3 regions of the Fusobacterium mortiferum ATCC 9817 genome follow, and region 1 is predicted to be linked to each of the others. Evidence: riboswitches for the same ligand, from Rfam matches in the RefSeq annotation. Region 1 holds a riboswitch; each other region holds the start of a gene.
The links. A riboswitch is a leader RNA that binds a small molecule or an ion and turns the genes downstream of it on or off. The one in region 1 is predicted to bind S-adenosylmethionine.

Region 1 (2,279 bases):
AAACCATCAAATATAGTTTCAATAAGTAGTATATCTACTCCACCATCTATCAATCCTTCAATTTGTTCACTGTATGCTTCCTTGAGATAATCAAATTCTAAATCTCTATCATAGGGATTTTTTCCACTAGGAATAGTAAGAGTTTTATTTGTAGGACCTATTGAACCAGCTATATAGATTTTTTTCTCACTAGTAGTGGTTACCTCTTTGGCAAGTTCGGCACTTCTTTTAGCTATCTCATATGCTCTCTCTGAAAACCCATACTCATTTAGAGAGATTTTATTACAGTTAAAAGAGTTTGTTTCAATAATATCAGCTCCAGCTTCAATATATTTTAAATGAATATCTTTTATTATATCAGGACGAGTGATATTTAAAATCTCGTTACAACCTTTTTTACCGAGATAATCATCAGAGTTTAAGTTATATTTTTGAATAGCAGTTCCCATAGCTCCATCTAATACTAAAATTCTTTTCTGTAACTCTTTTTTAATATCCATAATTTTCATCTCTCTTTCTTAAAATATTTCCAATATTTTCCATTATTTTTTTAGAAGCTTCCACTCTGTTCATTGTGTATATGTGTATTCCTGCTATATCATCAGAGATAAGCTCTATTATCTGTTCCATAGCATAAGCAATTCCTGCTTCTCTCATAGCTATTGGATTATCTTCATATCTATCTAATATCCTTTTCAATTTTTCAGGGATACTACAACCACACATAGAGGTAATTCTTCTGATTTGTTTACCATTTGTTATGGGCATAACTCCTGCTATCAGTGGAGTTTTTATATTAAGCTTTCCCAATTTTTCTTTAAATTCATAAAACTTTTCATTTTCAAAAAATATCTGTGAGATAAGGAAGTCAGTTCCACTATCTACTTTAGTCTTTAAATTGAATAGATCTAATAAATCATTTGTTTCTTGGTGACCTTCTGGATAAAAAGCTCCTCCAATAGAAAAATCTCCATATTCTTTAATGTATTTTATCAAATCATTAGCATGAGAAAACTCACCTATTTTATTTTCACACTCTTGTGGAATATCTCCTCTTAAAGCCATAATATTTTCTATATTATTTTTATTTAAATCTTTCAATATCTCATCAATCTCTTTTTTTGTTGCTCCTATACAAGTCAAATGAGCAAGAGCTTCTATATTATTTATATTTTTTATTTTAGAAGCAATATCTACAGTGTTTCTTCTAGTACTTCCACCAGCTCCATAAGTAACACTCATAAAGTCTGGTTTTAAAAGAGAAAGCTCATCTATAACTTCATAAACTTTTTCAAGAGTATATATTTTGTTAGGTGGAAATACCTCAAAAGAGATAGTAGGTTGTTTCTGTTTAAATAGTTCTTTTATTTTCATATTTTCCTCCAAGTGTTTTATAATAAAAAAACTTCCTTTATCTGATAGATAAAAGAAGTTAAAAACTTTATACTATTACCATCTATCAGGAATTAGCACCACACCATAAGGTAGGTTGCTGAGATATCACAAGGCCTGTCCTTCAATCTCTCTCTATGGATTTATTTTGTCAATTTTATCATAATAATATCTCTGTGTCAACAATAACTTGATTGTCCTTCAAAAAAATGATTTAATAGTAGTGGGGGGATATAATGAGTTTAAATAGAAAAGAGTTAGATATTCTTGAAGAGTTAAGTAGAGAAGAAAAATTGACATTGGGATATCTTTCTGAAAAATATGAAGTAAGTGAGAGAAATATAAGATATAGTATTGATAACTTAAATTATTATTTAACAAAGTTTTCTTTTCAAGAGATAGGAATAAAAAAAGGGGAATTAAACTGGCGAAGTAGTAGAGAGAGGTTAGAGGAGTTTATACAAAGCATTGATATAGATAACTATATTTTCTCGAAAGAAGAGAGAGAAAATTATATTTTAATAAAGTATTTATTCAGTGAAAATACTACTATAACAGAGATAGAAAAATATCTAAAAGTAAGCCGTCCTACAATAAAAAAGGATATAATCTCTCTTAATGAGTACCTTAAAGAGTTTGAGTTAGAGTTTGTAAGAGAGGAAAATGGAATAAATATAAAGGGAAAAGAGAAGAAATTACGTCATCTCAAACTTTTAAAACTTTTAGAGTATTTGGATATAAAAGATAATAAAATAATATTCTTATCTAAGATATATCTTACAGAAAAAGAGGAGTTAGAAGTAATAAAAAAATATGTAGGAAAAATAGATACAACTCTTTTTTACAATTTGCTTTTTAAAATAGAGAAAGCTTTAAGTGTAAAATTT
Region 2 (2,279 bases), on a different contig from region 1:
TTGTACAACTTATAGCCTGTTTAAACGATATAAAACATGGGAATGTATTTGGTACTACTGCCTTTGGTGGATATGCTTTCTTTTGGTTTGGAATGGCTATGGGTTGGATGATACAACTTGGAGTATTTGGTGAAACAATGAAAGCTGCTGCTGACCCAAAAGCTTTTGGATTCGTATTTTTAGGTTATTTAATTTTTACACTATATATGACAATAGGGTCTATTGAAACTAACAAGACATTACTTATTATTTTTATCTTAATAGATTTCTTATTTATAGGATTAGCACTTTCATCTTTTGGAATAGCTTATCATTACACTCATATGTTAGCTGCTATATCAGAATTATTAATTGCTCTTATGTCATTTTATGGTTCTGCTGCAAATGTATTGAATAAAACTTTTGGAAGAGAATTTTTACCACTTGGAAAACCATTAGGAATATTTAGAAATAGTGAAAGAAATAATATACAATTAGATAAATCTCCTATCTCAGTAGAGATATTTAATAAATAATTATTGACTTTTTTAGTATTTAATGATATAATATTTTGTAAATTTAAAATGTAGACCATCAAGAGAGATTGAGGGACTGGCCCTATGACATCTCAGCAACCTGCTTTTACAAGTGTGGTGCTAACTCCTGATAGATGGATGAGAAACTTGGACTTGACTTATGAGCCCTTCATCTATCTAGGTGAAGGGATTTTTTATTAATATTTTTGTTTAATTTTTAGGAGGAAAATAAAAAATGAAAAATTTAACTTATTTTACATCTGAATTCGTATCACCTGGACACCCTGATAAAGTATCTGACCAAATATCTGATGCTGTATTAGATGCTTGTCTTGCTGATGACCCTAGTTCAAGAGTAGCTTGTGAAGTTTTCTGTACTACTGGACAAGTTATTGTTGGTGGGGAGATTACTACTTCTACTTATATTGATATCCAAGATATAGTTAGAAAAAAGATAGATGAAATTGGATATAGAGAAGGAATGGGATTTGACTCTAACTGTGGTGTTTTAAACGCCATACATGCTCAATCACCTGATATCGCTATGGGAGTAGATGTTGGTGGAGCTGGAGACCAAGGAATAATGTTTGGTGGAGCTGTAAAAGAAACTCCAGAACTTATGCCACTTGCTTTAGTTTTAGCTAGAGAAATTCTTGTAAGATTAACTAAAATGACTAGAAGTAAAGAATTAGCATGGGCTAGACCTGATGCTAAGGCTCAAGTAACTTTAGCTTATGATGAAAATGGAAAGATTGACCACGTTGATACAATAGTACTATCTGTACAACACAATCCTGATGTAACTCAAGAGCAAATAAAAGCTGATGTTAAAGAGAAAGTAATAAGACCTGTACTTGAAGCATATAATTTAAATCCAGCTGATGTTAAAAAATATCATATCAATCCAACTGGAAGATTCGTTATAGGAGGACCACACGGAGATACAGGACTTACTGGAAGAAAAATCATAGTAGATACTTATGGTGGATACTTCAGACATGGTGGAGGAGCATTCTCAGGAAAAGACCCTTCAAAAGTTGACAGATCAGCAGCTTATGCAGCAAGATGGGTAGCTAAAAACATAGTAGCAGCAGATTTAGCAGATAAATGTGAAGTACAATTATCTTATGCAATAGGAGTAGTAGAACCTACATCAGTAAAAGTAGATACATTTGGAACAGGAAAAGTAAGTGAGATAGAGCTTGCTGAAGCTGTTAAAAAAGTATTTGATTTAACACCAAGAGGAATAGAAAAATCATTAGAATTAAGAAGTGGAAAATTCAAATATCAAGACTTAGCAGCATTTGGACATATTGGAAGAACTGACTTAGATATTCCTTGGGAAAAAACAAATAAAGTTGAAGAATTAAAAGCTATATTAAATAAATAGTAAAATTTGAAGAAGTTATGAGATTATATACTATAATTTTATAACTTCTTTTTTTATTTATTAAAATTAAAAATATTTTTTCAAAAAAATATTGACTTTTTTTTAAAAAAGGTGTATTCTTAACACATAGATTTAATTGTTATGGAGGCAGATTATGAAGTTTCACATTTTTGGTTTAACTGCACAATTTAATAATAACAATAATAATATGTCGAGGTTTGGACTTTAAGTAGTATATTTTCTGCTTGTGGTACAAATCTTTTTCGAGTTTAACTGATTTGTACCCGACCTTGTTTAATAAGCCATTCGGGTACAACCGAATGGCTTTTTTAATTAATAAATAACTGTTAAGACTAACTATTAAATGTCAAATC
Region 3 (2,279 bases), on a different contig from region 1:
CACCTAAACCTACAACTGCTAAGGCTATTGCTGCTCTAAAAGAGTATGGTGTAAGAACTAAGGTTCTAACTGGAGATAATGATAAAGTTACTAAAAGTATTTGTGGAAAAGTTGGACTTAATAGTAAAAATATTTTACTTGGCTCAGATATAGATAATATGAGTGATGAAGAACTTTCAACTGTTATTGAAAAGGTAGATATCTTTGCAAAACTATCTCCTATGCAAAAAACTAGAATTGTTCAAATCTTAAAAGAGAATGGACATACAGTTGGATTTATGGGAGATGGAATAAATGATGCTGCTGCTATGAAAGAGGCAGATATAGGAATATCTGTTGATACAGCTGTGGATATAGCTAAGGAATCTGCTGATATAATCTTACTTGAAAAAGATTTAATGGTATTAGAAGAGGGAATTATAGAGGGACGTAAAACTTATGCTAATATGATTAAGTATATTAAGATGACTGCTTCATCTAACTTTGGTAATATGTTTTCAGTATTAGCTGCTAGTGCTTTCTTACCATTTTTACCAATGATGAGCATACACTTAATTCTATTAAATCTAATCTATGACCTATCTTGTACTGCTATCCCTTGGGATAATGTAGATAAAGAGTTTTTAAAAATTCCTAGAAAATGGGAAGCAAGCTCTATTGGAAAATTTATGTTATGGATAGGACCTACTAGTTCTATATTTGATATAACTACATACTTATTGATGTATTTTGTAATCTGTCCTATGTTTGTATCGAATGGAGTGCTATACAACTCTATCCCAGTTGAGCAAGAAACATTGAGAGCAGCTTATGAAGCTATGTTCCAAACAGGTTGGTTTATTGAATCTATGTGGTCGCAAACTCTAGTTATCCATATGATAAGAACTCCAAAAATTCCTTTTATTCAAAGTATAACTTCTTTACCTGTAACTGTACTTACAATGTTAGGAATTTTAATTGTTTCAATAATTCCATATACTCCTTTAGGAAATCTATTAGGATTAACTCAATTACCACTTATCTATTGGTTCTTCTTAATCCTAACAATAGTAGGATATATGCTACTAGTTACACTAGTTAAAAAACAGTATATCAAAAAATATAGAGAATTATTATAAAAAAATATTGACAAAATAGTATTCTCAGGTATATAATTACCCCAACAACAAAAAACAAACCATCAAGAGAAACCGAGAGACTGGCTCTATGACGTTTCAGCAACCTATCTTATAGATGTGGTGCTAATTCCAGACAGATGGAAGATACTAATTTTGTATCCAACTCTATTACTTGATGGTAATAGAGTTTTTTTTATAATTTTTTTCTAGGGAGGATTTTATGATTGAACTAAAGAACATCAGCAAGACTTACTATGACAATGGAAAAAAAGTAGAGGCATTGAAAAATATCAATCTCTCTTTTAATCCTGGGGAAATCGTAGGGATTATAGGATACTCTGGAGCAGGTAAAAGTACACTACTCAGATGTATAAATCTCTTAGAACCACCCACTACTGGAGAAGTTATCATTAATGGAGTCACACTAAATACTCTAAATGATAAAGAACTTCGAGAAATTAGAAAAAAAATAGGAATGATATTTCAACACTTTAATCTAATGAAAAGTAGAACCATCTCTAAAAATATCTCCTATCCATTAAAGGGAAGTAACTTATCTAAAAAGGAGATAGATTTAAGAGTAGAGGAGTTACTTGAACTAGTTAACTTAAAAGAGAAAAAGGAGAATTATCCATCTCAACTATCTGGAGGACAAAAACAGAGAGTAGGTATAGCAAGAGCTCTTGCTAATAAACCAGATATAATTCTGTGTGATGAAGCTACTTCTGCTCTAGACCCTGAAACTACAATTTCTATTCTGAAGCTTCTAAAAAAAGTTAATCAAGAATTAGGAGTTACAATTATCCTAATAACACATCAAATGGAGGTAATAAAAGAAATATGTGATAGAGTTATAGTTATGGAAGATGGAGAAATTAAGGAACAAGGAGATATTGTAGAAGTATTTTCAAGACCAAAAGCTGACATTACAAAAAAATTTCTTTCTACAATATTTAATAGTAAAAAAATATCTGAATATCTTGAAAATCTACCCTCAAAACCTGATGAGCATTTTATAAAGCTATCATATATAGGTGAAAATGCTGAGGAAGCTTATATTTCAAAAATTTCTAGGGAATTGGATATAGATGCTAGTATTCTTTTTGGTAATATTGAAATTATTAAAGGAACATCTATTGGAAATCTCATTGTTAAATTTGA

Region 2: linked by a shared signal. The riboswitch ahead of metK (methionine adenosyltransferase) and the one ahead of metF (methylenetetrahydrofolate reductase [NAD(P)H]) in region 1 are both predicted to bind S-adenosylmethionine.
Region 3: linked by a shared signal. The riboswitch ahead of FMAG_RS12680 (methionine ABC transporter ATP-binding protein) and the one ahead of metF (methylenetetrahydrofolate reductase [NAD(P)H]) in region 1 are both predicted to bind S-adenosylmethionine.

Annotation. Positions count from the first base shown of each region.
Region 1 is NZ_GL987988.1:797,166-799,444, forward strand. It holds gene FMAG_RS04865 (homocysteine S-methyltransferase family protein) at 1-500, opposite strand, end outside; gene metF (methylenetetrahydrofolate reductase [NAD(P)H]) at 490-1,374, opposite strand; SAM riboswitch class I at 1,450-1,536, opposite strand; gene FMAG_RS04875 (helix-turn-helix domain-containing protein) at 1,629-2,279, shown strand, end outside.
Region 2 is NZ_GL987994.1:120,646-122,924, reverse strand. It holds gene FMAG_RS10265 (acetate uptake transporter) at 1-515, shown strand, start outside; SAM riboswitch class I at 568-656, shown strand; gene metK (methionine adenosyltransferase) at 751-1,905, shown strand.
Region 3 is NZ_GL987994.1:651,203-653,481, reverse strand. It holds gene mgtA (magnesium-translocating P-type ATPase) at 1-1,118, shown strand, start outside; SAM riboswitch class I at 1,175-1,262, shown strand; gene FMAG_RS12680 (methionine ABC transporter ATP-binding protein) at 1,339-2,279, shown strand, end outside.